Regions from separate parts of the Bradyrhizobium sp. HKCCYLRH3099 genome, predicted to be linked through region 1. Evidence: predicted binding sites of a transcription regulator. Region 1 holds the regulator's gene; each other region holds the start of a gene.
What was found. The regulator HrcA, encoded in region 1, represses chaperone genes, less so after heat shock. The targets are predictions, from matches to a motif close to GTTAGCACTCNCNNNNNGNGAGTGCTAAC.

Region 1 (7,438 bases):
GTCGCGCTCGACTTCCAGGGTCTCGTAGTAGCAGCGCTTGGTGGACATCAATCAAACCCGCCCGAACATCGTCAGACCTCAACGGCTCGCGCGCACGCCGCGCGCCGGTTCAAAGAAAATGACCCCCATCCAACGAGACGCTGGCTGCGCTCTTTGGCATGGGGGTCATGGCTATCAGCCTCTACCGTCGATTAAGCAGATTTCTTCTTGTCGTCGTCGACCTCGGTGAACTCCGCGTCGACCACATCATCCTTGGCGGCGTCGCGGGCCGCATCGCTCTCGGCCTGCTGCTTGTACATGGCCTCGCCGAGCTTCATCGAGGCCTGGGCCAGGGTGTTGGTCTTGGCCTTGATCGCCTCGGCATCGTCGCCCTTCAGCGCTTCCTTCAGATCGCTGACGGCGTCTTCGATGGCGCGGCGCTCGGTATCGGCGACCTTCGAGCCATGCTCGGCCAGCGCCTTCTCGGTGGAGTGCACCAGCGCGTCGGCATGGTTCTTGGCATCGACCGCCTCGCGGCGCTTCTTGTCGGCCGCGGCGTTCGCCTCGGCGTCCTTGACCATCTTGTCGATGTCGGCCTCCGACAGACCGCCCGAGGCCTGGATGCGGATCTGCTGCTCCTTGCCGGTGGCCTTGTCCTTGGCCGACACGTTGACGATGCCGTTGGCGTCGATGTCGAACGTCACCTCGATCTGCGGCATGCCGCGCGGGGCCGGCGGAATGCCCATCAGGTCGAACTGGCCGAGCATCTTGTTGTCGGCCGCCATCTCGCGCTCACCCTGGAAGACCCGGATGGTGACCGCGTTCTGATTGTCCTCGGCGGTCGAGAACACCTGGCTCTTCTTGGTCGGGATCGTGGTGTTGCGGTCGATGATGCGGGTGAACACGCCGCCCAGGGTCTCGATGCCCAGCGACAGCGGGGTCACGTCGAGCAACAGCACGTCCTTGACGTCGCCCTGCAGCACGCCGGCCTGAATCGCGGCACCGATCGCCACCACCTCGTCGGGGTTGACGCCCTTGTGCGGCTCCTTGCCGAAGAACTGCTTCACCATCTCCTGGATCTTCGGCATGCGGGTCATGCCGCCGACCAGCACCACTTCGCCGATCTCGCCGGCGGTGAGGCCGGCATCCTTCAGCGCCTTGCGGCACGGCTCGATGGTCTTCTCGACGAGGTCGGCCACCAGCGCCTCGAACTTGGCGCGGGTCAGCTTCATCGTCAGATGCTTCGGACCGGACTGGTCCGCGGTGATGAAGGGCAGGTTGATCTCGGTCTGCGTGGTCGACGACAGCTCGATCTTGGCCTTCTCGGCAGCTTCCTTGAGGCGCTGCAGAGCGAGCTTGTCGTTGCGCAGGTTGATGCCCTGCTCCTTCTGGAATTCGTCGGCGAGGTAGCTGACCAGACGCATGTCGAAGTCTTCACCGCCGAGGAAGGTGTCGCCATTGGTCGACTTCACCTCGAACACGCCGTCGCCGATCTCCAGGATCGAGACGTCGAAGGTGCCGCCGCCAAGGTCGTACACGGCGATCGTGCCGGCCTTGGTCTTGTCGAGGCCATAGGCGAGCGCCGCTGCGGTCGGCTCGTTGATGATGCGCAGCACTTCGAGGCCAGCGATCTTGCCGGCGTCCTTGGTGGCCTGGCGCTGGGCGTCGTTGAAGTAGGCGGGGACGGTGATGACGGCCTGGTCGACCTTCTGGCCGAGATGGGCCTCAGCGGTCTCCTTCATCTTCTGCAGGATGAAGGCGGAGACCTGCGAGGGCGAATAGGTCTTACCGTCGGCCTCGACCCAGGCGTCGCCGTTGCCGGCCTTGACGATCTTGTAGGGGACGAGCTTCTTGTCCTTCTCGACCATCGGGTCGTCGTAGCGGCGGCCGATCAGGCGCTTGACTGCGAAGAAGGTGCGCTCGGGGTTGGTGACGGCCTGGCGCTTGGCCGGCTGGCCGACGAGGCGCTCGCCATCGTCACTGAAGGCGACGATCGACGGCGTCGTGCGCATGCCCTCGGCGTTCTCGATGACTTTCGACGATTTGCCGTCCATGACGGCCACGCACGAATTCGTGGTGCCGAGATCGATCCCGATGACCTTTCCCATGGTCTCATATCCTTCTTTTTGCGGCAGGTTGGGTGGGGCCCTGACGGCGCCCCCATCCAAAACCCCCTCAGATCAAATGCTCGCGATATTGCGACGATGAGCGTCATATAGGAGGGGGGGAGGCACCCGCAAGGACCGGAGGAGGCTCGGGCGCGCGGAAAAAACCGCGGATTCTCCCGCGTCCGGATCGTCGCCACCGGCGGAGGTCAGACGACGGGCCCAAGACTTCCATGCAAGACTTCCAGGCAGGCTGGCGGATGGCCCGGACGTGCCGCGAAATGATGCGCCAGACACCAATCGCGGCCGCCAAGCCGCCGGCCTCCGGCACCGTCAAACATCCTTAGCAAAGCCATAATCGAGCGCGGATCGATCACGATGCTAGGCCGGAACTTCACGTCGCACCCTGCCGACCTGTCCCCGGCGCGGCAAACCCGCTAAAAGGCGTCTCTTTCGAGGATGGTCGTGACCGGGGGATGGCGGCCGTCGAACTGGTCCATTGAACGAGGCAGTTTCCTCATGACGCTCTTCCGACTTCTCGCCGTGGCGCTGGTCTCGATCTCGCTGCTGCGACCGGCGCTGGCTGCGGATGCCATCTTCCCGCCCGGTGTGCGCATCGGGCTTGCGCCGCTGGTCGGCCTCGGCAAGGCCAAGAATTTTTCCGGCTTCGAAACCGAGGACCAGAGCGTGAAGGTGCTGCTGACCGAGTTGCCGGCGGCCGCCTATGGCGAGGTGAAGAACGCCTTTACCGCCAATCCCGGCGGCACTGGCAACATCAAGCCGGAGAGCATCGAGACATCGGCGGGCACCGCCTACTACACGGTCGAGAACGGGCGCGACGGCGCGACGCCGGTGCGGCGCTATTCGATGATCCTGCCCGGCAGCGGCTTCTCCGGCTATGTCGCGGTGCAGGTGCCGGAAACGGCGAGCAAGATCTACACCGACGACGCCGTGCGCCAGATGTTTGCCTCGGCCGTGGTCCGCAAGGACGTGCCGGTCGACGAGCAGCTTGGGATCATGCCGTTCAAGGTCACCGAGCTCTCCGGCTTCAAGACCGTTCGCACGCTCGGACCGGGCGCGCTGATCCTCGGCGACAGCGACGAGGAGAAGGGTTTCGAGGCCGCGCCCTTCGTGGTGATCGGGCTGGTCGCCGGCGTCGCGCCCGAAGCGGGCGACCGCGCCCGCGTCGCGCAGCAGGCGGCCACCACGATTCCCGGCGTCCGTGAGGCGCGAATCACGATGTCCGAGCCGATCCGCATCGACGGCCTGCCGGCCTATGAGACCCGTATCGATGCGGTCAGCGGCAAGGACAATACGCCGGTGACCGTGGTGCAGTGGCTGCGCTTCAGCGGCCCGAGCACCTTGCGGATCATCGGCAGCGCGCCGCGCGACCAGTGGTCGGCCGCCTTCCCGCGCTTCCGCGCCGTGCGCGACGGCATCCAGCCGAGGGGCTGAGCGGGTCCAAGCTCATCGGAGCTCCAGTAAACGAAAAAGCCACCGGTACCGCCGGTGGCTTTTTTGCGTTTTTGCATGGAGCAGTCCGCGCGTGGACCGCTCGTTCAAACTCAGGCTGCGCTATTCGACTGATCGTTGCTCGCCGCGGGCGCGGCCTTCGCGCCGCCCTTGGACACGCCGACCAGGGCCGGGCGCAGCACGCGCTCGCCGATCATGAAGCCGGCCTGCACGACCTGCACCACGGTGCCCGACGGCACGGATGGATCCGGCACCTCGTACATCGCCTGCTGGAAGTTCGGGTCGAACTTCTGGCCCGTCGGGTCGAACTTCTTGACGCCGTTCTTCTCCAGCGTGTTGAGCAGCGAGCGCTCGGTGAGCTCGACGCCCTCGATCAGTGCCTTCAGGCCCGCATCGGCATTTTCGCGGGTCTCGGCCGGCACGGCATCGAGCGCACGCTGCAGATTGTCGGCGATATCGAGCACGTCGCGCGCGAAGCCGGTGATGCCGTACATGCGCGCGTCGGCGACCTCACGTGCGGTGCGCTTGCGCAGATTTTCCATCTCCGCCAGCGTGCGCAGCATCTTGTCCCGCGCGTCGGCGGCTTCCTTGGCGAGGGCCTCGGCCGAGCCGGTCTCGGGATCGTCGGGCATGATGTAGGGTTTCGAGACGACGGGTTCGCTGGCCTGCGCCGGGTTTTCCGGATCATTCTTGTGCAGGTCGGGATCGGTCATGGACAGACTTCTCGCAAGTTCGGCGGTTTGGGGATGTCGGGCGGGATATCGTGCTTTGAGCCGCGAAAATCAAGCGCGGGGTCGAGCGGCGGGGTCTTGCGCCGCGCCGGACGGGTTAACCATGTTACGTTTCAACCACCGAACAGGCGACTGACGAGCCGCGCCGCATAATCGACGGTCGGAATCACGCGGGCGTAGTTCAGCCGGGTCGGACCGATGACGCCGAGTACGCCGACGATACGGCCCGTTGCATCCGAATAGGGCGAGACGATCGTGGACGAGCCCGACAGCGAGAACAGCTTGTTCTCCGAACCGATGAAGATGCGGACGCCGTCGGCGCTTTCTGCGCGCCCGAGCAGATCGACGACACCGCGCTTGGTCTCGAGATCGTCGAACAGCCTGCGCACACGCTCGAGATCATCGAGCGCATGCAGATCCTCGAGCAGATTGGCATGACCGCGCACGATGAGCTGGCGTTCGTCGCTGTCGCCGCCGGACCAGCTCGCGACACCGGCCGCGATCACCTTCTGCGTCAGCTGATCGAGTTCGGCGCGATCGGCCGCCAGTGCCGTCTCGAGTTCGAGACGGGCCTCGGCCAGCGTGCGCCCGCGGATCCGCGCATTGAGGAAGTTCGACGCCTCGGTCAGCGCCGACGACGGCACGCCGGGGGGCAGCGCCAGCACGCGGTTCTCGACCTGCCCATCCTCGCCGACCAGCACGACCAGCGCGCGCTCGGGCTCCAGGCGCACGAACTCGATGTGCTTGAGCCGGGTGTTGGATTTTGCGGTGAGCACCACGGCGGCAGCACGCGTGAGGCCCGACAGCCGCGTCAGCGCCTCGTCCAGCGCCGCCTCGACCGATTGCGCCCGGCCGACGGCGGCGAGCTGACTCTGGATCGACTGCCGCTCGGCCTCGGTCATGTCGCCGACCTGCATCAGGGCGTCGACGAAGAAGCGCAGCCCCGCTTCCGTCGGCAGCCGCCCGGCCGAGGTATGCGGGGCATAGATCAGGCCGAGCTGTTCGAGATCGGCCATCACGTTGCGCACGGAGGCCGGCGACAGGGGAACGGCGATCAGCCGCGAGATGTTGCGCGAGCCGACCGGCTCGCCGGTCGCCAGATAGCTCTCGACGATCTGCTTGAAGATCTCGCGCGAGCGCTCGTTGAGCTGCGCCAGGCCGGCGGGCGGTGTCATCAGGTTGATCGGATCGTGGTGGGCCACCAGAAGCTCTCCTCCCAGCTCGCTCTAATGTGTCGATGCGGCGGCTCGGTGGCAAGCGGGTCATGGGTCGCGCCCCGCGGCCCGATAAGCCCTTGCCGCGTCCCGCCCCGGCTCCTACAAGGCCGATCAACACCCCTTGCGCCTTCCATTCACGGAGAGAACCCATGCGGCCGAGCCGCCGTGCACCGGATGAATTGCGGCCCGTGAGCCTGGAACGCGGCGTCGTCAAATACGCCGAAGGCTCCTGCCTGGTGAAATTCGGCGACACCCATGTGCTGGTCACCGCCACCCTGGAGGACCGGCTGCCGCCGTGGCTCAAGGGGCAGGGCCGGGGCTGGATCACGGCCGAATACGGCATGCTGCCGCGCGCCACCTCCGAACGGACCCGCCGCGAGGCCTCGGCCGGCAAGCAGACCGGCCGCACCGTGGAGATCCAGCGCCTGATCGGCCGCTCGCTGCGCACCGCGATCGACCTGGAGGCCCTCGGCGAACGCCAGATCACGGTCGATTGCGACGTGCTGCAGGCCGACGGCGGCACCCGCACCGCCTCGATCACCGGCGCCTGGGTGGCGCTGGCCGACTGCATCAAATGGATGAAGACGCGGAACATGCTCAAGGCCGAGGTGCTGCGCGCCAACGTCGCCGCGATCTCCTGTGGCATCTACAACGGCACGCCGGTGCTCGACCTCGACTATGCCGAGGATTCCGAGGCCGAGACCGACGCCAATTTCGTCATGACCGGCGACGGCCGCATCATCGAGGTGCAGGGCACGGCCGAGAAGACCCCGTTCACGGAAGCCGAGTTCCTGGCGCTGATGGCGCTGGCCCGCAAGGGCGTCGCCCGCCTGGTCGACCTGCAGAAGATGGCGGTCGCGTGAGCAGCCCACACCGCCCGATCACTGGCCGCATCGTCATTGCGACCCATAATTCCGGCAAGCTCGTCGAGATGCGCGAGTTGCTGGCGCCCTATGGCGTGGAGGCCGTCTCGGCGGGCGAACTCGGGCTCGGCGAACCCGAGGAGACTGGCGACACCTTCCAGGCGAACGCCCGCATCAAGGCGGTGGCCGCGGCCGAGGCCGCCCAGCTGCCGGCCTTCGCCGACGATTCCGGGATCGTCGTCCATGGGCTCGACGGCGCGCCGGGCATCTATTCCGCGCGCTGGGCCGGACCGACCAAGGATTTCGCCGCGGCGATGGCGCAGATCGAGCGCCTGCTGCAGGAGCGCGGCGCTGTCACCGCCGACAAGCGCACCGCGCATTTCGTCTCGGCGCTGTGCGTCGCCTGGCCGGACGGACACGTCGAGGAGGTCGAGGCGCGGGTGGACGGCACCCTGGTCTGGCCGCCCCGCGGCACTGCCGGTTTCGGCTATGACCCGATGTTCCTGCCCGAAGGACATGACCGGACCTTCGGCGAGATGACGAGCATCGAGAAGCACGGCCTGCCGCCGCTGGGCCTTGGCCTGTCGCACCGTGCCCGCGCCTTCGTGAAACTCGCGGAGATCTGTCTTGAGCAGCGCTGACAGCGAAGCGTTCGGCGTCTATGTGCACTGGCCGTTCTGCCTGTCGAAATGTCCGTATTGCGACTTCAACAGCCACGTCCGGCATGCCGCCATCGACCAGGACCGCTTCGCGCGCGCCTTCGCCCGGGAGATCGCGACCACGGCGGCGCGGACCGGACCACGCACCGTCACCTCGATCTTTCTCGGCGGCGGCACGCCGTCGCTGATGCAGCCGCAGACGGTCGGCGCCATTCTCGATGCGATCGGCAAGCACTGGCGCGTCGCCGCTGACGTCGAGGTGTCGCTGGAGGCCAACCCGACCAGCGTCGAGGCGACGCGCTTTGCGGGCTACCGCGCAGCCGGCGTCAACCGCGTCTCGCTCGGCGTCCAGGCGATGGACGATGCGTCGCTGAAGATGCTGGGACGCCTGCACACGGCCGAAGAGGCGAT
Region 2 (7,438 bases), on a different contig from region 1:
GCCGACCCCGATCCCGTAACGCAACGCCCTGCCCTGGCCCTGCACCAGATAGAGGAACTTGTTGGGTGTATCGATGACGATCGTGCCCGGCCGTTCTTTGCCGTCATAGTCAACGATCTGTTTCTCGTATTTCGGATCGAGCGGCCGCTGCGTCAGCTCATAGGCCTCCTCGTCCGGCGCGCCCTGCTGCGGCACCAGGCCGGGCGCCTGCCGCTGCGGCTCGTAGTACGACGGCTGCTGCTGGTACATCGGCTGTCCCGGCGGCAGTGCGCCGCGCGCTCCTTGCGGATCGCCGAACAGGAATTCGATGAAGCCGCCGCCCATGCGCGAGCGGTCGACATAGGCGGTACGCACCGGCGCCGCCGGCTGCGACGGCCCGTTATAGACTACCGCAGGCTGCTGAAATCCCTGGGCCGCGGCACGATCCAGAGCCGCAAAGACGCATGCGCCGGCCAGCAGCGCCGTGGAGAATGATCTGAACATCGACGTACTCTGTACTGTTTCGTCTGAATGCCGTTCGTTGCGCACAGCCGGTCAGGCCGCCGCGTATCGTCAATAAAGAGCAAAACCCGATCGCTTTGGTAAACAGGGAGGCCGCCGGGATTCACCATCGGCGGACATGGCCGTGGATTTGTCAGCTAGCGTTACTTTTGCGTGAAGGCGCAGGCGCATGGTTAATCGCGCGTTTCAGCGACACGCGAACGTTGCGCCCCTGCGGTTCCTGCCGTGAACGCGATGTTAAATAGCCTCTGCATAGAACTGTTCGCAGTAAAAGGTCAGGGACACTCTCATGCCGGTTCGCAAGCGTTTCCGTATCGAAGAAGCCATCGTCGGCCATATGCCGGAGCCCGACTTCGTGGGCGGCGAGATCGGCCCCAACCACAAGGAAATCATGGACGAGCTCCGCGCGATCCGGGCGCAGATGGCCAACGCCATCCGCACCGGCGGAAACAGCACGGCCAACGCCGCCATTGAAGAATCGGCTCAACGCGAGGTCGCCGAGGCGCGCGCGCTGCTCGAAACCTACCGCGCCCAGATCGAGCAGTGCGAGAAGCTCAAGGTCGAGCTGGACCTGATCCACGACGCGATCAACCGCACCAAGGGCGAGATCGCCACCCTCCATGCCAAGAGCTTCAACGGCGAGGAGATGGCCAAGGTCAACGGCGAGCTCGGCGCGGTCGTCGGCGGCACCGAGCAGGCGACGCAGCAGATCCTCGAGGCCGCGGAGGCCATCGACCAGGCCGCCAGCGCGCTCGGCAAGGTGGACTCGGCCGACCAGCAGAAGATCCTGAGCGAAGAGATCCAGGAGCGCGTGGTCTCGATCTTCGAGGCCTGCAACTTCCAGGACCTGACCGGCCAGCGCATCAACAAGGTCATGACCACCATGAAGTTCATCGAGCACCACATCGTGGTGATGATGGACATCTGGGGCGGCGTCGACGCCATCAAGGCGCATGTGCCGCCGATCGTCGACACCCGCGAGGGCGACGCCAGGCTGCTGAACGGCCCGAAGGCGGAAGGCGATGTCGGCCACGCCTCGCAGGACGACATCGACGCGCTGTTCAACTGAGCCGCCGCGGCCTCTGCAATACGAGATCTCAAACAAAAACGCCGGCGTTCCCGCCGGCGTTTTTTCGTTTGTCCCGTTCGGCTGAAGCGGTCCCAGGGGCGTGATGTGTTTCCGCGGAGTCGAATCTGGAAGATTAGGGCACGCGCCCTATTCCGCAGCGCGCAGCTTGGAGACTAGCTGCCACCCTCCCCCTCCAGGGGAGGGTGAGACTGAGATCGCAGCTCCGCCGTCGTCATCATCTGCAGTTTGAGATCGAGCAGCCGGTGAGCCTCTGCCCGGTCATGAATGGGAGCATCATGCGCTTCTTGGATATCGCATGACGCTGAAAGACTCAGGCGCGCGGTCCGCAGCGGACATAGACCATGGTCTGGTAGCGGGTGGCCGCGTCCTTGTCGACGAAGCGGGTGATCAGCACCCGTCCGTCGAACGAGACGACTTCGCGATCCTGCTCGCCGCCGGGAGGGCCGGCCGGACCGATGTAGTTCTTGCCGCCGGCCGAGCCCTTCAGGCGCAGCTCCTGCGGGGTCGCCTGGTCGGCCAGATGCATCACGACACCGCCCGACGTGCCGGCACCGATCACATAGGGCTGCTTGCACTGTGCCAGCGCCATCTTCTCGGTCCGCGCGCGGTCGTTGGGATTGTTGTAGGCGGCGAGGCCCCACTTGCCCACCAGATCCTCCGCGCGAATCGTCGCCGGAACCTCAGGCTCCACGGCGACCTCCGGAGGCGCGGGACTGGAAGGCGAGAGGTTGAAACCGCCCCCGCATGCTCCCAGAAGCGTTGTGAGCGCCGCTGCGATTGCGAGATTGGCAACCGGCCGCGCGCACCGTGAACTCGTCATGGCATCCCCTTAGGAACAAGATCATGGCTGCCCCGTCCGGCAACCAAGCGCAAAACGCGCATCAGAGCAATGACGTCGGATGACGACGCCGCTCCACTAACATGTCTGGCCCGCGACAGCATCCCCCTAACAGCCTGAACAAGCGCTTAACCGGTGCCCCTTGCTTGACAGGAACAGCGCCAAGCCATATTCCGGCGATGGCCTTTAGCACTCGGAGGGCATGATTGCTAAAGCCCCGAGTCACGTGGCCCCACCTGGGCGCCAAATGTGGCCGGATTCAGAAATCCAGACAATCACCGTACCAAAGCACCCGCAAAGGGACCTGTCATGGCCAAATCGAAGTTTCGTCCCCTGCACGACCGCGTCGTGGTTAAGCGCATCGACGCCGAAGAGAAGACCAAGGGCGGCATCATCATTCCGGACTCCGCCAAGGAAAAGCCCTCGCAGGGTGAAGTCGTCGCCGTCGGCCCGGGCGGCCGCGACGAGAACGGCAAGCTGACCCCGCTCGACGTCAAGGTCGGCGACCGCGTGCTGTTCGGCAAGTGGTCCGGCACCGAGGTCAAGCTGGACGGCGAGGAGCTCCTCATCATGAAGGAGTCCGACATCATGGGCGTCGTCGCCTGATCCCGATCCGCCCGGGGCGGCGCCAAGCCGCCCGGGGCAACTAGCGTTGTTCAACCTCGTTCAGGCGACAGGCAGGCGATCACGCCCCTGGCCGTCGGGGTCCACTCCAGGAGAGATTTCAAATGGCAGCCAAGGACGTCAAATTCTCTGGCGACGCGCGCGACCGGATGCTGCGCGGCGTCGACATTCTCGCCAACGCCGTCAAGGTGACGCTCGGCCCGAAGGGCCGCAACGTCGTCATCGAGAAGAGCTTCGGCGCTCCCCGCATCACCAAGGACGGTGTCACCGTCGCCAAGGAGATCGAGCTCGAGGACAAGTTCGAGAACATGGGCGCGCAGATGCTGCGCGAGGTCGCATCCAAGACCAACGACCTGGCCGGCGACGGCACCACCACCGCGACCGTGCTCGCCCAGGCCATCGTCCGTGAGGGCGCCAAGGCGGTTGCCGCCGGAATGAACCCGATGGACCTCAAGCGCGGCATCGACACCGCGGTGGCCGCCGTCATCAAGGACATCGAGAAGCGCGCCAAGCCGGTCGCCTCCTCCGCCGAGGTCGCCCAGGTCGGCACCATCTCCGCCAACGGCGACGCCGCGATCGGCAAGATGATCGCCCAGGCGATGCAGAAGGTCGGCAACGAGGGCGTGATCACGGTCGAGGAAAACAAGTCGCTCGAGACCGAGGTCGACATCGTCGAAGGCATGAAGTTCGACCGCGGCTACCTCAGCCCGTACTTCGTGACCAACGCCGAGAAGATGACCGCCGAGCTCGACGACGTCTACGTGCTGCTGCACGAGAAGAAGCTGTCGGGCCTGCAGGCCATGCTGCCGGTGCTCGAAGCCGTCGTGCAGTCGGGCCGTCCGCTGCTGATCATCGCCGAGGACGTCGAGGGCGAGGCCCTGGCCACGCTCGTCGTCAACCGCCTGCGTGGCGGCCTCAAGGTCGCCGCCGTCAAGGCGCCGGGCTTCGGTGACCGCCGCAAGGCCATGCTCGAGGACATCGCGATCCTGACCGGCGGCCAGCTGATCTCGGACGATCTCGGCATGAAGCTCGAGAACGTCACGATCAAGATGCTCGGCCGCGCCAAGAAGGTCGTGATCGACAAGGAAAACACCACGATCGTCAACGGCGCCGGCAAGAAGGCCGACATCGAGGCGCGCGTCGGCCAGATCAAGGCGCAGATCGAGGAGACCACCTCGGACTACGACCGTGAGAAGCTGCAGGAGCGTCTCGCCAAGCTCGCGGGCGGCGTCGCGGTGATCCGCGTCGGCGGCGCGACCGAGGTTGAGGTCAAGGAGAAGAAGGACCGCGTCGAGGACGCCCTCAACGCGACCCGCGCCGCGGTGCAGGAAGGCATCGTCCCCGGCGGCGGCGTGGCCCTGCTGCGCGCCAAGAAGGCGGTCGGCCGCATCACCAACCCGAACTCGGACGTCCAGGCCGGCATCAACATCGTGCTGAAGGCGCTCGAGGCTCCGATGCGCCAGATCGCCGAGAACGCCGGCGTCGAAGGCTCGATCGTGGTCGGCAAGATCCTGGAGGAGAAGTCCGAGACCTTCGGCTTCGACGCCCAGACCGAGGACTATGTCGACATGGTCGCCAAGGGCATCATCGACCCGGCCAAGGTCGTCCGCACCGCGCTGCAGGACGCCTCGTCGGTCGCCGGCCTCCTGGTCACCACCGAGGCCATGGTCGCCGAGCTGCCGAAGGACGCGGCCCCGGCGATGCCGGCCGGCGGCGGCATGGGTGGAATGGGCGGCATGGGCTTCTGAGCCCAACGCCCCATCACCAAGACTTCAGGAAGGCCGCCTCCGGGCGGCCTTCTTTTTGGCGGAGTGTCCCGGTGGGGGTGCAGTGATGGCCGATTGGCGCTACAGCTAGCGCCGATTCCGCTCCCACAAGGATTTTCAGATGCGCGCTATTTTGCTTGCGTTGGCCGTGATTGCAGCGGCCGCGCCGGAACTCGGTTGGGCCCAGAGCAAGAGCGGGACCAAGGCCGCCCCCGCCGTCGAGACACGCTATTTCACCGCGATCGACGGACTGATGGACGGCAATGCCGACGTGATCCTCAAGGAGACGCGCCAGGGCAAGACGGTGACCGCGGCGACGCTCGACGTGTGCTATCCCGTCGCCAAGAATTCGGACCGCAAGGACCGCTTCGTCGTCACCCTCACCGTCAACGGCCAGACCCTGACCGGCGCGACCCAGAGCAACGGCGCCAAGGAGCCGGTCACGGTGAAGCTCACCCGCAAGCCGACCGGCGACAATTTCGAGTTCCGTGGCCAGATCGCGATCGGCAAGACCGTCACCGAAGTGGCCTCGACGGACAACTCCGACGTCAGCGAGAAGGAATTCCAGGAGAGCCAGTCGACCGATGACGGCATCAGCGCGCAGCCGAAGGACTTCACCGACGTGTCGCCCGAAGCCGTCTCCGTCCGCCTCAAGCTCGATGCGGTGGCCGACTTCCTGAAGAGCCTGAAGGGCGAGAATGTCGAGGTCTCGCTGTCCAGCCTGATCGTGAGCTGCGACGCGCTGCGCGCGGGCGAGCAGACCATCAGCATGACGGTCGATCCCGAGCGCGCCGGCGCGCTGATCGCCAAGGCGCGCGCCACGACCGGCGTCGTCACCGCCGGCTGGACGGCCGGCACGGTCGAGATGGACCGCACGATCCGCTTCGCTGCTGCCGACTGGCGCGACGGCGACAAGATCAACAAGGACAAGCTCGCGGGCGCGATCTCCGACGTCCTGTCCAAGACCTACAACGCCAAGCCGACCGGCGCGGTCTGGAATCCGGTCACCGGCAAGCTGAAGCTGACCTTGAAGCGGCCGAGCCAGCTGATGCCGTCGCTCGAACTGACCGACGTCATCGAGGTCACCGGCCTGGTCTCGATCGACAAGCCCGGCAGCACTGAGGCGCTGATGCTGTGGATCAGCAGCCCGACGACAACGACGATCGACGAGAACTCGTCGGCCAAGCTGATCCTGTCGGATGAATCCTCCGGCGACGAGGAAGGCGACACCCGCGACGACGGCGGTGCCATCGACGAGCTGGCCAAGGTCTTCAAGGCCAAGCGCTGGGACGCGGACAACTCGGTTTGGAAGTAAGGCGAGCTCCGACGGCAAGCGCCGCGATCTCCGCTCTCCACCCTCCCCTGGAGGGCTAGCGTGAGCACACATCTCGAAGTCGGACCCAGTCACTTCAATGCACGGACGGTAGGCTCCCTCGCCCCGCTTGCGGGGAGAGGGTTGGGGTGAGGGGCAGCCACACCCACCGACCGTGCGGAAAGCCCCCCTCACCCGGATTGCATCTCGCGATGCAATCCGACCTCTCCCCGCAAGCGGGGCGAGGTAAATCCCGTCGCGGCCAAGATGTGTGCTGAAACTAGCCTGGAGGGGAGGGTCGATCGCACGCGAAGCGGGCGAGCGGGGTGGGGGTGAACCGCGGACATCGGTGCGAGTGGAGAGATCACCCCACCCCGGCTCATACGCGCTTCGCGCCTATGAGCCGACCCTCCCCCTCCAGGGGAGGGTGACAGCCGGGCCATCATTTCGATCGATGCAATTACGGGTTTCTAAGAAGCGCCCGTCCCGGCTCAGTTCGTGTTCAGCCGGAAGCGCAGCGTCTTCGGGCCGATGAAGGTGATCAAATCGCCCTGACGCTTCCAGTTCGTTGCCGCGCTCAGCGCGGCGATCAGCTCGTCGTCGGCCTGGGCACGCGCCGCCGGGCAGTTGCGGTCCTCGATCTGGCCCGCGATGAACACGATGGTGTTGCCGGCGACCGAGAACTGGCCCTTGCCGCCCTTGCACCAGAGCTCCAGCACGGTCTCGCCGTGGTCGCCGATATCGAGATCCGGCACCCGCTTCGAGCCGGGCTGCGGCAGCGCGTCCAGCGTCATTTCCATGCCGAACGGAAACTCCTCCGCCGCCATTGCATCGACGGACATGCTGGACATCGCCAGCGCGACGATCACGCCGGCCATGGTTCGCGTCATGGTTCGCGTCCTGGCTCGCTTCACAACTCGCATCATTCCTCTCGACAGATCATCACGCACGGAGCCCGCCTTGTAGGCGATCGACTCGATGGCTGCCAGCACGGCTCCCGCACAATTGTGGTCCAAACATAGCAAACCCCGCGTTGCCCAGGCGACGCGGGGTTTTTGTCGCAGTCCGTTCGATCGCAATCGGTCTCTGTCTTGAGCGATGGCGCTACTTCAGCACCATCGCGGTGAACGGATAGACATAGGCCTGCAAGGTCACGAACAGGCCGACCAGACAGGCCAGCACGATCGAGTGCAGGAAGACGTAGCGCAGGATCGAGCTCTCGTGGCCGTACCAGTTGGTGGCGGTCGAGGCGACGACGATGGATTGGGCGTCGATCATCTTGCCCATCACGCCGCCGGAGGAGTTGG
Region 3 (7,438 bases), on a different contig from region 1:
GGGCCGGCGGCAGCATGCCCCGTCATGCAGAGGCAAACGGCCGCGAAGCGCGCATGGCGGCCCTCTGGCTACGCGACTTGCCGGAGTCACTCGGGCCGCCTAGGCTTCGACGATGATTTCGAGAGCGGGAAATGCCATGTCGCCAGCCGAAGCGCGCCTGAAGGAAGTGCCCTCCAACATGACGGAAGCGGAGTGGTCGCAGCGGGTCAACCTCGCCGCCGCCTATCGCCTGGTGGCGATGTTCGGCTGGGATGATCTGGTCGACACCCACATCTCGGCCCGCGTCCCCGGCCCGGAGCATCACTTTCTGATCAACCCCTACGGCCTGCTGTTCGAGGAAATCACGGCGTCCAGCCTGATCAAGGTCGACCTTTACGGCAACCAGCTCTCCGAGAGCGAATACAGCATCAACCCCGCCGGCTTCACCATTCATTCGGCGATCCACGAGGTGCGCGAGGACGCCGGCTGCGTGATCCATCTGCACACGCTCGACGGCGTCGCGGTGTCGAGCTGCGCCGACGGCCTGCTGCCGCTGAACCAGATCGCGCAATACGTCACCCACGACCTCGCCTATCACGACTATGAAGGCGTGGCGCTGGACCATGACGAGCGCCCGCGGCTGCAGCGAGATCTCGGCACCAAGAACCACATGCTGCTGCGCAATCATGGCACGCTGACCGTCGGCCGCTCGGTCGCCTCCGCGTTCGAGCGCATGTACCACCTCGAGCGCGCCTGCTCGATCCAGGTGCGCACCCGCACCCTGGGGCCTGCGGCCTATCCGGTGCGCGAGGAGGTCGTCGACAAGAACGCCAAGCTGTTCGACAACGAGGATCGGATCGAGCTCCGCTCCAACAAGCTGGTCTGGCCGCCGCTGCTGCGCCGGCTCGACCGGGTCAACCCGGGCTACCGGAATTGATTTTGGCGGGGTGATGGGCTATCAACGCGCATCACCCTCTACGCTATCTTGAATGAAACGCCGTCCAATTCCGGGCGGCGTTTTTGCGTCCGGGGTCACGGCATCAGTCGGCGCTGCATTCGATCTTGCCCTGTACCTCGCGCCGGGTGCCTGCCTTGTCGTCCGGCAGAGTGGCGATGAGTTGGTACTGTCCGCGATACGGCGCATCGTCGCCACGGGCACGACGGGTCTTGATGATCAGGACCAGTTCGGGCGAAGGCTCCTTACCCTCCTTCATCCAGCTCACGGCGAGCCTGATCTCCCGATCGTCGGACCAGGACTGGGTCAGATGCCCGGCCTCGAAGCTGACCCGGCGGACCGCCTGCGGCATCCAGGACATCTTGAACTCGGCTTCGCCGCCGAACCCGCTGATCCCGCTGCCGATCGAACGTCCGGCCGAGCCGTGCAATTCGACGTCGATGGCCTTGTCCTTGGCGTAGCAGATCACCGTGCTGCTGGCGCGTGCCGACACGGTCGCACCAAAGACAAGCGTCGCAGCAAGGGCGATGCTCACGCCCCGTCCAGTCACGGCCATTCCAAACATCCTCGAGCCTCGATTGCACACCGTGCATTGGTCGTCGGATGGCGGCGTCCGGTTTGACGGACAATCAAGCAGGCGCCAGACGACAAACGCCGCCCTGACAGGGCGGCGTTCATGTCCTCGTGGACGTCCTGCAGGCTGCGCTCACACCAGGCTCGCGCGCGAGGCCTCCCGCCAATCCCCGGCCGAGCCGGCGCCTTGCAGTTCGGCCGCCAGCCGGCGCTCGACGAACCGGCGCTCATGATCGGCGAGCTTGGTCGCAAGCAACCGGCGATAACGCCGCACATTGGCTTCGCGGGAAAACCGCAGACGGGCGGCCGGCCGCGTCCAGACGGCTGACGCGCCGGGCGCATGCTCACCCGCAGCACCGTCAGCCTCGACATCGACCCGCGGCACGATGCGCATGGCCGCCCCGCCGCGCGGGCGTGGCGGCTGATCCTCGCGGTCCAGCTGACGCAGCGCGCCGAGAATGTCGGACAGGCGGAGCGGATGGACGAGCCCTGGAATCTTGCGCAGGCCGGGCTGCGACTCCACGGCGTACATGTCCGATGCCCAGGACGACAGGATCAGCCGCTTCTCGGCCCGCGACAGCTTGACGTCGTTGATCAGGTCGGCCGGAGATTCGTAATGCGAGGCCGGATGGAAACCGGCTCCGGCTGCGGTAATCGAAACACGATGCTCGCTCATGGCGTCTCTCCTCCTCAACTCCTTTCACAAGAGACTGATGGCATCGCGACGCGGGCGACAAGGCGTCCCCGCGTCGCAGGTCAAAACGCGTCAGGCCGCCTTCTGCTGCGCGATCTGCTCCACCTGTGCGGTGCCGATGGCGATGCGGCGCGGCTTCATGGCCTCGGGGATTTCGCGCACCAGCTCGATCCGCAGCAGGCCGTTGTCGAAGGTCGCTGACGTCACCTGCACATAGTCGGCGAGGTTGAACTGCCGCTTGAACGGGCGCGACGAGATGCCCTGGTAGAGGTACTCGCGGCCCTCTTTGTCCGTCTTGCGGCCTTCCACCGTCAGCACATTGTGCTCGGCGGTAATGGACAGCTCATCGGGGGCGAAGCCGGCCAGCGCCAGCGAGATCTGATAGCGGTCGTCGCCGAGCCGCTCGATGTTGTACGGGGGATAGTTGTCCTCGACGGCGCGCTGCGTCTCGTCGAGCATGTCGAACAGGCGGTCGAAGCCGATCGTCGAACGCCACAGCGGGGTGAAGTCGTAGGTCCTCATAGCCAAGTCCTCCTGGGAGCAAGATGGATACAAGGAGCGCCGAGCGATGCAGGACGAACTCTGCTGTCCAGACACCCGGTCAGCGCCCAGATCGTCAACCGGGCCCGGATGGCACCCGGCGCCGCCGGAGCGGCGACAAACGAATTAGAAAATTCAGTGCGGGATTCAAGAGGGCTCGTGCGGATTTTTTTGCCGCGATTTCTCGCCGCGCAAACGCGTGTCAGGCGGCGACGGCGGACAACCGCTGCAACCGCATCGTCGCCTCGCGGAGCACGCTGACGAGGCGGTCGCGCTCGCGCTGATCGATGTCGCCGCGCGACAGCACCGCCTGGCAATGCGCCACCACGCGCTGTTCGCTCTCGATCAGGAAGCGGGTCAGACGCCGGGGATCCCCCATGCTCATGACCGCGGTGGGGTTGGGCGGCGGATGATCGTACTGCCACGCTGGCATGATCGGCCCTGCGAGCTCTTGCTGCCTGCGCTGCTGATGAGACCGGGGCGGCGCGACAGCGCGCAATCACACCTCCCGTCGACCGTCGGTCCGCCCGGCCACGGCAGCGATTGTGGCCGGTTCTGGACCGATTGCGGTCGTGACAGGGATTGATAGCTGCGCGTTGTGGCCGATCCACGACCAGCGCTGCGGCAATGAGTTGTTTGTCCGGATTATTTGTTGCCGGGGCGGGCCGGCGGCCTGCCGTCCGCCCCGGCGTCACGATCAGTAGTCCATCGCCGGGGCAGCGGCGGCTTCGGCCTTCTTCGGCTTGTCGGCCACCAGCGCCTCCGTGGTGATCAGGAGCGAGGCGACCGAGGCCGCATCCTGCAGCGCGGTGCGAACCACCTTGGCCGGGTCGATCACGCCGGCCTGCACCAGATCCTGGTACTCGCCGGTCGCGGCGTTGAAGCCCCAGCTATAGGTATCCTTCTCCAGCAGCTTGCCGACCACCAGCGAGCCGTCGTCGCCGGCATTCTGCACGATCTGCCGCACCGGCACCTGGATCGCGCGCCGGATGATGTCGACGCCGGCCTTCTGGTCGGAGTTCGCGGTCTTGACGCCGTCGAGCACCTTGGTCGCTCGCAGGAGCGCTACGCCGCCGCCGGGCAGGATGCCCTCCTCCACCGCGGCGCGGGTGGCGTGCAGCGCGTCGTCGACGCGGTCCTTGCGCTCCTTGACCTCGACCTCGGTGGCACCGCCGACCCGGATCACCGCGACGCCGCCGGCGAGCTTGGCCAGCCGCTCCTGCAGCTTCTCGCGGTCGTAGTCGGAGGTGGTCTCCTCGATCTGCAGCCTGATCTGCTGCGTGCGGGCCTCGATGTCCTTCTTCGCGCCGGCGCCGTCGACGATCGTGGTGTTCTCCTTGTCGATCACCACCTTCTTGGCGCGGCCGAGCATCGACAAGGTCACGTTCTCCAGCTTGATGCCGAGATCCTCGGAGATCGTCGTGCCGCCGGTGAGGATCGCGATGTCCTCCAGCATGGCCTTGCGGCGGTCGCCGAAGCCAGGCGCCTTGACGGCCGCGATCTTCAGGCCGCCACGCAGCTTGTTGACGACGAGCGTGGCCAGCGCCTCGCCCTCGACGTCCTCGGCGACGATCAAGAGCGGCTTGCCGGACTGTACGACGGCTTCGAGCAGCGGCAGCATGGTCTGCAGGCCCGACAGCTTCTTCTCGTGGATCAGGATGTAGGGATCCTCGAGCTCGACCCGCATCTTCTCGGAGTTGGTGACGAAATACGGCGAGACATAGCCGCGGTCGAACTGCATGCCCTCGACCACTTCGAGCTCGGTGTCGAGGCTCTTGGCCTCCTCCACCGTGATCACGCCCTCATTGCCGACCTTCTGCATGGCCTCGGCGAGGAAGCGGCCGATCTCGCTGTCACCATTGGCAGAGATGGTGCCGACCTGCGCGATCTCGTCATTGCTGGTGATCTTCTTGGCGTGCGCCTTGAGATCTTTCACGATCGCGTCGACCGCCAGATCGATGCCGCGCTTGAGGTCCATCGGGTTCATGCCGGCGGCGACCGACTTCGCGCCTTCCTTGACGATGGCCTGGGCGAGCACGGTGGCGGTGGTGGTGCCGTCGCCGGCGAGATCAGCGGTCTTCGAGGCCACTTCGCGCACCATCTGCGCGCCCATGTTCTCGAACTTGTCCTCCAGCTCGATCTCCTTGGCGACCGTCACGCCGTCCTTGGTGATGCGCGGCGCGCCGAACGATTTCTCGATCACGACGTTGCGGCCCTTGGGACCGAGCGTGACCTTCACGGCATTGGCGAGGATGTCGACGCCGCGCAGCATGCGGTCGCGCGCGTCGGTGGAAAACTTCACGTCCTTGGCAGCCATGTTCATCGTCTCCTTTCTCTAATGACTGTCAGTTCTGAGGATTAAGCGGCCTTCTTCGCCGCGACGGGGGCGTCGATGATGCCGAGCAGGTCGCTCTCCTTCATGATCAGGAGATCCTTGCCGTCGATCTTCACCTCGGTGCCCGACCATTTGCCGAACAGCACGCGGTCGCCGGGCTTGACGTCGAGCGGCACGAGTTGCCCCTGCTCATTCCGCGCGCCAGGGCCCGCGGCGACGATCTCGCCCTCCTGCGGCTTCTCCTTGGCGGTGTCGGGAATGATGATGCCGCCCTTGGTCTTCTCCTCGGCATCGATACGGCGCACGAGCACGCGGTCGTGCAATGGACGGAAATGCATGCACATCCTCCTTCACAAGATCAGCGATGTCATAAGCCTCGGGTCCCATGAGGCCCCCGGGCGAGCAACGACCTAGGAAAGCCGAGATTTTCGTTCAAGAGGGTCACGAAAAATTTTTGGCACTCGGCGGGAACGATTGCCAGGACGGCTTGACCGCGGCTGCCGTCCTGACCAGTTCTACGGGCGCCAAAAACCGTCCCCTTCCGTCGAGGAAAAAACGATGCAGCTTCTGCGTTGTGTCCGGCCTTTGGTCCTACTGCCGGCGATCGTGCTCTCCCTCCTGACAGCCCCTGCCCTCGCCCAGATCCCCGACCTTAAGCTCGGCCGAGTGCCGACGCTCGCGCCGCTGGTCAAGGAGGTGACGCCCGCCGTCGTCAACATCTCGGTCGAAGGCAAGGTCCGGCAGGACAATCCGCTGTACCAGGACCCGCTGTTCCGCGATTTCTTCGACGTGCCCAAGCAGGTCGAGAAGCAGATCAGCGCCACCGGCTCGGGCGTCATCGTCGATGCGGCAAGGGGCTATGTGATGACGGCCAATCATGTCGTCGAGCACGTCACGACCGCGCAGATCCGCACCAAGGACGGCCGCAAATTCTCGGCACGCCTGGTCGGCCGCGACCCCGCCACCGACATCGCGCTGCTGCAGATCAAGGACCCGACCGAGTTGAAGGCCATCGCGCTCGGCGACAGCGACGCGCTCGAGGTCGGCGACTTCGTGATCGCGGTCGGCAATCCCTTCGGCCTCGGACAGACCGTCACCTCCGGCCTCGTCAGCGCGCTCGGCCGCACCGGCCTCGGCAAGCAGGGCTATGAGGATTTCATCCAGACCGATGCCGCGATCAATCCCGGCAATTCCGGCGGCGCGCTGATCAATCTGCGCGGCGAGCTGGTCGGCATCAACACCGCGATCATCTCGCCGGGCGGCGGCAATGTCGGCATCGGCTTCGCCGTGCCGATCAACATGGCGCGGCGGGTGATGGAGCAGCTGGTCGCCAATGGCCGGGTCGATCGCGGCCGCATCGGCGTCACCCTGCTCGACCTGGACTCGCCCGCCGACGGCCGGGTGATCGGCGCGCGCGTCGCCGACGTGGCGGCAGGCTCCCCGGCCGAGCGCGCCGGCCTGCGCAAGGGCGACGTCATCGTGAAGGCCAACGACATGCCGGTGCGCAGCGCCACGCAGGTTCGCAATCTCATCGGGCTCACGCCGGTCGGCCAGCGCGTCCGTCTCGTGTTCGAGCGCGACCGCGCACTCGGCAATGCGACGGTCGAAGTTGCTCCCGTCGCAGAGGAGCGCGCGCGGGTGCGGACGTCGGGCTGAGGGGCCATTTCAACCTTCAGTCCCCGGCGGAGACGAACACGACGTGTAGTAAATTTTTACCGCACATCAAGCATGGAACGAGACGCGGATACCTCCCTAAACGGCTGTTAAGTGCTGCCGCGCTTAGTGCGCCCGGGTGGAGGGTGTGCAATGCGGACTGATGGGCTGGCGTTCAGTTTGCCACGCTGGCGCGTGACGCGGTGGCTGGCGGATCCGGGACATGAGGTGTCCGCGGACATCCGCCTCGCCTTGACCGGCGAGCTCTACGGCTGCTGGTCGGTGTTCGCCGGCGGCGCCATCAACACGGTGGCCGTCGCCGCCGCGCTCGCACTGCGCACGCCGACCTCCCTTTTCATCACCTGGTTCTTGCTCGAAGTCGCGATCTGCCTGTCACGCCTGATCGTGATGATCATAGCCTATCGCCGCGCGCGCCGGCAGCTCTCGACCCCGACCGACATCCACATCCTGCTCGCGGTCGCCTGGAGCGCCAGCGTCGGCTTCGGTGTCGGCATCAGCCTCGCGTCCGGCGACTGGATCGCCGCGTCGCTCACCTGCATCTCCTCGGCGGCCATGGTCGGCGGCATCTGCTTCCGCAATTTCAGCGCGCCGCGCCTGGTCGGCACGATGATCCTGTGCAGCATCGGCCCGGTCATCCCCGGCGTCGCCACCTCGCACGAGCCGCTGCTGTTCGCGATGTATCTGCAGA
Region 4 (7,438 bases), on a different contig from region 1:
GCGCCGAACACGATCACCGCCTGAAACATCCGCAGGCCCACCCGCCGCTGGATCGTGTAGCGCGCCAGCACGGCGGTCATCGCGAGGGCACCGACCGCAGGCGCCGCGCGCAGCACGCCGAGGCCGAACGGTCCGGTGTCGAGCACGTCGCGCGCATAGATCGGCAGCAGCGCGGTGACGCCGCCGAGCAGCACCGCGAACAGATCGAGCGAGATCGTGCCGAGGATGGCGGGATTCGCGCGGATGAAGCGGACGCCGGCGAACAGGTCGTCCTTGCTGCCGTCGGGCCGCTCCGCCGGCACTTGCATCAGTCCCGTTAGCGCCATGCCGGCGATCCAGAACAGCATCATGATGCCATAGGGCAGTCCGGGCGCGACCGCATAGGCAAAGCCACCGATCGCGGGACCGGCGATGGTGGCCAGTTGCGCTGCGCCGCTCGACAATGCGCTCGCCCGCTGCAACGTGCCTTCCGGCGCGATCAGCGGCAGTAGCGCGGCCGTCGCAGGGCTTTCGAACGCGCCGGCGATGCCGAGCACGAACACCGCCGCGAACAGCTGCACTTCCCCGAGCTGCCCGGCATAGGCGCCCCAGCCCAGATACAGCGCCGTGAGCGCCTCGGCGAGCTGGCAGAGCTGCACCACGCGCTTGCGCGGGAAGCGGTCGGCGGCATTGCCGGCGACGAACACCAGCAGCGCCGTCGGCAGGAACTGGATCAGCCCGACCATGCCGAGATCGAACGCCCGCCCGGTCAGGTCATAGATCTGCCAGCCGATCGCCACCGCCGCGATCTGGCTGGCAAAGCGCGACAGGCTGCGGGACGACAGGAAGAACAGGAACGCGCTTTGCTTCAGGAGATCGCGCGCGCCGATCGGGACGGTGGTCGACATGGTGGGGCCTGGGTGGCGCAGGCCCCACTGCTTGTCAATCGCAAGCCCCGCATGGCCGCAGCGCATTGCGCGGGGCCGTGCCCTGCGCTCATAATTGCGCGGGGTTTGGGGGATCTGATGCTGCAATTGCAATCGGCGTTCGGGATCGTCGCGCTGCTCGCGGTCGCATGGGCGCTGGCTGAGAACCGGCGCGCGGTCTCGCTGAAGCAGGCGGCGCTGGGGCTTGTGGTGACGCTGCTCACCGCGCTCGTCCTGCTCAAGGTGCCGGTCGTGGCGCGCGCCTTCGGTGCCATCAACGACGCTGTCGGCGCCATCTCCTCAGCCTCCCGCGCCGGCACGTCCTTCGTGTTCGGCTATGTCGGCGGCGGCGCCCTGCCCTTCGACCTCAAGGCGCCCGGGGCCGACTTCGTGCTCGCGTTCCAGGCGCTGCCGATCGTGCTTGTGATGAGCGTTTTGACCACGCTGCTGTTCTATTGGCGCGTGCTGCCGCCGCTGGTGCGCGGCATGGCCTGGCTGCTCGAGCGCACGCTCGGCGTCGGCGGCGCCGTCGGCCTCTCCACGGCGGCGAACGTCTTCCTCGGCATGGTCGAAGCGCCGCTGTTCATCCGGCCGTACCTGGCGCAGATGACGCGCAGCGAATTGTTCCTGGTGATGACCGGCGGCATGGCCGGCATCGCTGGCACGGTGCTGGTGCTGTACGCCACATTGCTCGCCCCGCTCATTCCCGATGCCGCCGCGCATTTCGTCATCGCCTCGGTGCTCGGTGCCCCCGCCTCGATCCTGATCAGCCTGATCATGGTGCCGGAGACCTCCAAGCAGCTCACCGGCGGTGCGCTCGCCGATCCCGACATGCAGGCCTCATCGACCATGGATGCCATCGTCAAGGGCACCAGTGCCGGGCTCGAGCTCTTGATGAACATCGTCGCACTGCTGCTGGTGCTGGTCGCGCTGGTATCTCTCGCCAACGCCATCCTGTCGCTGCTCCCCGCGATCGGCGGTGCGCCGATCTCGCTGCAACGGCTGCTCGGCCTCGTGATGGCGCCGGTGTGCTGGCTGATGGGTCTGCCGTGGTCAGAAGCCGTCACCGCCGGCAGCCTGATGGGCACCAAGACGGTGCTCAACGAGCTGATCGCCTATGTCGAGCTGGCCAAGCTCGACGCCACGGCGCTCGATCCGCGCGCGCGATTGATCATGCTGTATGCGATGTGCGGCTTCGCCAATTTCGCAAGCCTCGGCATCATGATCGGCGGCCTCGGCACGATGGCGCCGACCAGGCGCGACGAGATCAACGCGCTCGGCCTGAAATCAATCGTTTCGGGCACCCTCACCACCTGCCTGATGGGCGCGATCGTCGGCCTGCTGAATTGAGCCTGACAGCATCGTCCGCGGCAGAAAGAGCGGCGCGACCTTGGCCATGACGTGCACCGATCCCTCAGCGGTCAGATGCGCATGGTCGAACGACAGCGGCACGTCGCCAGCGGTGAGCGGACAAGCGCGCTGCTCGCAGACCGCCGAGAGGATCGAGACGTAGGACAGGCCCTCGCCGCTCGGCAGGGCCGCCTGCATCGCCTGGTCCAGGACGAAGACATCCGGGCGAACGAACGCCGCAGGATCAGGCGTGACGCCGCGCAAAGTCGCTCGCGCCAGCATCGCCGGCAGCCGGGCGCGAAACTGCACGGGCGGGCCGAGCAGCACCACGGGAATGCCGGCCTCGCTGAGGCGGGCCAAGGTCAGCCGGAGGTCGCGCACCATGCCGGCAAAGCGCGGCGGGCGGGCATCCTCGAGCCAGTCCGCCGCCATCACCACGAGATCTGGCCGAAGCGCGCCGATGCCGTCGCGCATCTGGCGCGCAAAGGCGCGGCAGGCCGGGGCGCCTTGCGTCTCCGCGCTAAAGGTCGGCATGCAGGTCGGCTGGCTCGCCTGCATGATGTTGACCTCAAGCGGATCAACGCTGGCCGCCAGCCCGTGATAGGCATGCGCCGCAAAACTGTCGCCCCAGAGCAGGACGTTGATCTTGCCCGGCACCACGCGCAGGCACTCCTCGGGCACCCGGCCATCAGGCGTCGTGAAGCAGGAGCCGTAGCGATAGACCGGCTTCATGTCATAGGCGTTGTAGGCGTCGAGACGCTGCGCCCTGCGATCCGCATCCGGCACCGACCCGCTGCGCATCAGCCCCATGCCGCTGCCGGCCAGCAGCAGCACGCTGGCAAGCGCCGCAAGACCGAAGGCCGCGCGCGGCGTCGGCGCGAACTGCCGCGTGCGAAACGGCTGCTCGATGAAGCGCCACGACAGCGCGGAGACACCGAGCGTCAGCACGAACAAGGCCGCCCGCTCCCAGCCGTCCAGCGCAAGTCCCGGCTTGGCGAGGCGCGCGAACACGAATAGCGGCCAGTGCCAGAGGTACAGCGAGTACGAGATGCGGCCGATGAGGGACAGCACGGTCAGCGGCGACAGCGGGCTGCGCGCAACGGCGACGCTCCCCGTCCCGCTCCACAGGAACAGCGCGGCGCCGAGGCACGGCGCCAGCGCGTTCAAACCTGGAAAGCCTGGACCGGGCCGCAGCGACAGGATCGGGATCGCCATCAGCAGCAGTGCCAGCCCGCGTGCCGCCATCCGCATCGCGCCGGACCGCGGCGCCGGCAGCCCCGCGACAGCCACGAGGCTACCGAGCAGAAATTCCCAGGCCCTGAACGGGCTGAGGAAGAACGCGGCGGCCGGTGCGTTGTCGCGCATCAGCATCAGACTGAGCGTGAAAGACGCGGCCGCGAGCAGCGCCAGGATGATGGGCAGAACGTATCGGCGTCTCCGCGCCATCATCAGCACCGACCAGACGACGACAGGCAGCACCAGATAGAACTGCTCCTCGACCGCCAGCGACCACGTGTGGAGCAGCGGCTTCTCGATCGCTGAATGGTCGAAATAGCCCGACTGCAGCCAGAAAAAGATGTTCGATGTGAAGGTGACGACGGCGGCGGCGGCGCGGAAGAATTCGGCCAGCTCCGAACTCAGCATGTCCGCGGCCGGGAGCGCTGCAAACGCCACCATCGCATAGAGCGCCGGCAGCAGCCGCCGGATCCGCCGCTCGTAGAAGCGCGCAAACGAGAAACGTCCCTGCGCGATCTCCGCGGTGATGATGCCGGTGATCAGATAGCCCGAGATGACGAAGAAGATGTCGACGCCGACGAAGCCACCGAAGATGCCCGGCGCCTCGAAATGGAAGCCGATGACGGCGAGCACCGCGATCGCGCGCAGCCAGTCGATGTCCTCGCGATGCGCGACAGCCGAGCTCGCGCTCGCCTCGCCCATGCCGGGCCGCAGCGCGACGAGCCTGCGCGGCGCAAACGTTGCGGTCGGACGAAACTGGACGACATAGGACGGCAACGGAACAGATACGCCTTCCGCAAGCCGGCGCTGAACACGGCACTCCGACCGGTCGCCGGCCCGTCCATCCCCGATGACGCGAGACTGGACGTCAACACACACGCGCGATCGGACCGCCGCCCACCGCGCGCGAATGTTTCCATCCGTTTCTGTCGGCTTTAGGTCGAGAGTTCGACCGTTTTGAAATCGGCCGGCAGGATCACCTCGAGCAGCTCGACGTCATCGGAATAGTCGAGGATCATGTGCCGGATCTTCGGCGGCTGGGTCCAGCAGCTGCCCTCCTTCATCAGCGTCTCGCCGACGCCTTCGAGGTAGCTCTTCACCCAGCCCTTGAGCACATAGACCATCTGGAAGTCGACGGCATGGGTGTGCAGCTTGGAGACCTCCTGCGGGTTGCACGGCGGCAGCATGCGGATGACATGCGCGCGGGCGAGGCCATGCGTCGCGTCCGCGATGCCGAGGTCGCGGTAATGCGCATAGGCGCGCAGGCCGTCGGCCTTGAAGTCTTCCTCGCGGTGGTGAGAGATCGCGACCTTCTGCTTCGGCCGCCGCGGCGCGGGCGCCGACCTGCCCTGGCTCACGAGCGCCTTGCGTGCCGATGGCGCAGCCGCCCTGCCCGGCTTGGCGGGCGTCTTCGCGATGGTCTTCACACCGGGCTTGGCGGACGTCTTCACCGTCGCCTTGCTGCCCTTGCTGATCTTCAGCGCCGCAGCCTTGGCAGCGGCGCGTGTTACTGATTTCGTCGTACGGCTCTTGCTGGCCATGGTGCTCTCCCTGCGAGTCCTCGCAGCGAGGGTAGCACATGTTGTCGAACCTCAGCAGCTTCTCCAACAAAAGTCGTCATTCCGGGGCGTGCGAAGCACGAGCCCGGAATCCATTCCTCCGCGCGTTCTGCCGCCCAATGGATTCCGGGCTCGCGCGACGCGCGCCCCGGAATGACAGCGGTGATGGGGCGGCGACCTGGGCTACTGCAGGGCTACGAACTGGGAACCTCGTCGCAAGGGCGATAAGGATTGGAGAGACTCAGCAGCGTCTCCAATAAAGGTCGTCATTCCGGGGCGTGCGTAGCACGAGCCCGGAATCCATTCCTCCGCGCGTTCTGCCGCCCAATGGATTCCGGGCTCGCGCGACGCGCGCCCCGGAATGACAGCGGTGATGGGGCGGCGACCTGGGCTACTGCAGGGCTACGAACTGGGAACCTCGTCGCAAGGGCGATAAGGATTGGAGAGACTCAGCAGCGTCTCCAATAAAGGTCGTCATTCCGGGGCGTGCGTAGCACGAGCCCGGAATCCATTCCTCCGCGCGTTCTGCCGCCCAATGGATTCCGGGCTCGCGCGACGCGCGCCCCGGAATCACAGCGGTGGGTGGAGATGCTGCAGTGACCTTCAGCTCAATGCAGCCGGAACACGCCGTCAACGGCGCGCAGTTCGGCCGGCTTGATCAGCTTCGAATGCGCCACCGTGACCGAGTGAAGCGGGCCCTCGATCTTCTCCTGCCAGAACGCCAGGAAATCCTGCAGCGCCGGAAATTTCGGGAACAGGTCGTAGTTCTGCCAGACATAGGTCTGCAGCAGCGAGCGATGGTCCGGCATCCGATACAGGATCTGCGCGGTCGTCAGCCCATAACCCAGCACCTGTTTCCGAAAGTCCTCGGAAACCTCAACCCTCGACACCATGCCAACCCTCCGTTTCTGGAGCGCATGTCCGCGTGGCCAACCGGGATGGAGCCACCCGGCAAAGATGCGCTCACTGCAAAAGAAATGTGACGCATGTCCTCAACCCATCTCAAGCTTAAATGTTTAACGGTATGTTGAAAAATGCTGCATTAGCAGCCACTTAGCCCAGGTGCTAATACGGTGTTTCGCGTTTCGTTCCGCTCGTGTTAACGCTATAGGAACGCTTTGGCAGAGCGCGCAGTTGACTGCTAATTTTTCTGCTACAAGGCCTTGCCCGGCTGGAAACTCTCCCCTAAATCCAGGCCGCGTGCTGGCACTCGCCGGCATCGACTGCCAAATCTCCAGAAACTGACAATCGCTTCAATTGCTTAGGAGGACTGTATGGCTTTCCGTCCGCTTCACGACCGCGTCGTGGTCAAGCGCATCGACGCCGAAGAGAAGACCGCTGGCGGCATCATCATCCCCGACTCGGCCAAGGAAAAGCCCTCGCAGGGCGAAGTGATCGCGGTGGGCCCCGGCGCCCGCGACGAGAGCGGCAAGCTGGTCCCGCTCGACGTCCAGGTCGGTGATCGCGTGCTGTTCGGCAAGTGGTCGGGCACCGAGGTCAAGATCGACGGCCAGGAGCTGCTGATCATGAAGGAAAGCGACATCATGGGCGTCATCACCGACGCCGGCGCCAAGAAGAAGGCCGCTTAAGCGCTGTCGATCCTCATCCTGAGGAGCCGGCGCAGCCGGCGTCTCGAAGGATGAGGCCCCAACCACCTCCTCATCTCGTCCTTCGAGACGCCCGCGACGTGCGCGGGCTCCTCAGGACGAGGACCTCGATCAAAACTCAGGGAAACCCAATATGTCAGCGAAAGACGTAAAGTTCGGCGTCGAAGCCCGCGACCGCATGCTGCGCGGCGTGGACATTCTCGCCAATGCCGTGAAGGTCACGCTCGGTCCGAAGGGCCGCAACGTCGTCCTCGACAAGTCGTTCGGCGCGCCGCGCATCACCAAGGACGGCGTCACCGTCGCCAAGGAGATCGAGCTCGACGACAAGTTCGAGAACATGGGCGCGCAGATGGTGCGCGAAGTCGCCTCGAAGTCCGCTGACGCGGCTGGCGACGGCACCACCACCGCGACCGTGCTGGCCCAGGCCATCGTGCGCGAGGGCGCCAAGGCGGTTGCCGCCGGCATGAACCCGATGGATCTGAAGCGCGGCATCGACCTCGCGGTCGAAGCGGTCGTCGCCGATCTCGTCAAGAATTCCAAGAAGGTCACGTCGAACGACGAGATCGCCCAGGTCGGCACCATCTCCGCCAACGGCGACTCCGAGATCGGCAAGTTCCTCGCCGACGCCATGAAGAAGGTCGGCAACGAGGGTGTGATCACGGTCGAGGAAGCCAAGTCGCTCGAGACCGAGCTCGACGTCGTCGAGGGCATGCAGTTCGACCGCGGCTACATCTCGCCCTACTTCGTCACCAACGCCGACAAGATGCGCGTTGAGATGGAC

Region 2: the regulator HrcA is predicted to act here: its motif matches at 2,615-2,643, upstream of groES (co-chaperone GroES).
Region 3: the regulator HrcA is predicted to act here: its motif matches at 5,530-5,558, upstream of groES (co-chaperone GroES).
Region 4: the regulator HrcA is predicted to act here: its motif matches at 6,253-6,281, upstream of groES (co-chaperone GroES).

The regions. Positions count from the first base shown of each region.
Region 1 covers NZ_JBNPTW010000009.1:33,731-41,168, forward strand. Annotated here, with positions in the region: gene dnaJ (molecular chaperone DnaJ) at 1-48, opposite strand, end outside; gene dnaK (molecular chaperone DnaK) at 192-2,087, opposite strand; gene ACQR1Y_RS18560 (hypothetical protein) at 2,604-3,539, shown strand; gene grpE (nucleotide exchange factor GrpE) at 3,650-4,270, opposite strand; gene hrcA (heat-inducible transcriptional repressor HrcA) at 4,402-5,490, opposite strand; gene rph (ribonuclease PH) at 5,655-6,368, shown strand; gene rdgB (RdgB/HAM1 family non-canonical purine NTP pyrophosphatase) at 6,365-7,009, shown strand; gene hemW (radical SAM family heme chaperone HemW) at 6,996-7,438, shown strand, end outside.
Region 2 covers NZ_JBNPTW010000008.1:227,983-235,420, forward strand. Annotated here, with positions in the region: gene ACQR1Y_RS18230 (L,D-transpeptidase family protein) at 1-483, opposite strand, end outside; gene ACQR1Y_RS18235 (protein phosphatase CheZ) at 791-1,570, shown strand; gene ACQR1Y_RS18240 (hypothetical protein) at 1,902-2,411, opposite strand; gene groES (co-chaperone GroES) at 2,739-3,035, shown strand; gene groL (chaperonin GroEL) at 3,158-4,801, shown strand; gene ACQR1Y_RS18255 (hypothetical protein) at 4,941-6,134, shown strand; gene ACQR1Y_RS18260 (META domain-containing protein) at 6,623-7,021, opposite strand; gene ACQR1Y_RS18265 (L-lactate permease) at 7,236-7,438, opposite strand, start outside.
Region 3 covers NZ_JBNPTW010000013.1:177,390-184,827, forward strand. Annotated here, with positions in the region: gene ACQR1Y_RS23370 (class II aldolase/adducin family protein) at 137-916, shown strand; gene ACQR1Y_RS23375 (hypothetical protein) at 1,020-1,490, opposite strand; gene ACQR1Y_RS23380 (hypothetical protein) at 1,641-2,183, opposite strand; gene ACQR1Y_RS23385 (Hsp20 family protein) at 2,274-2,723, opposite strand; gene ACQR1Y_RS23390 (hypothetical protein) at 2,944-3,174, opposite strand; gene groL (chaperonin GroEL) at 3,439-5,058, opposite strand; gene groES (co-chaperone GroES) at 5,100-5,414, opposite strand; gene ACQR1Y_RS23405 (trypsin-like peptidase domain-containing protein) at 5,635-6,732, shown strand; gene ACQR1Y_RS23410 (diguanylate cyclase domain-containing protein) at 6,883-7,438, shown strand, end outside.
Region 4 covers NZ_JBNPTW010000001.1:582,139-589,576, forward strand. Annotated here, with positions in the region: gene ACQR1Y_RS02780 (MFS transporter) at 1-887, opposite strand, end outside; gene ACQR1Y_RS02785 (NupC/NupG family nucleoside CNT transporter) at 1,005-2,255, shown strand; gene ACQR1Y_RS02790 (acyltransferase family protein) at 2,193-4,268, opposite strand; gene ACQR1Y_RS02795 (cupin) at 4,427-5,032, opposite strand; gene ACQR1Y_RS02800 (usg protein) at 5,659-5,943, opposite strand; gene groES (co-chaperone GroES) at 6,325-6,639, shown strand; gene groL (chaperonin GroEL) at 6,791-7,438, shown strand, end outside.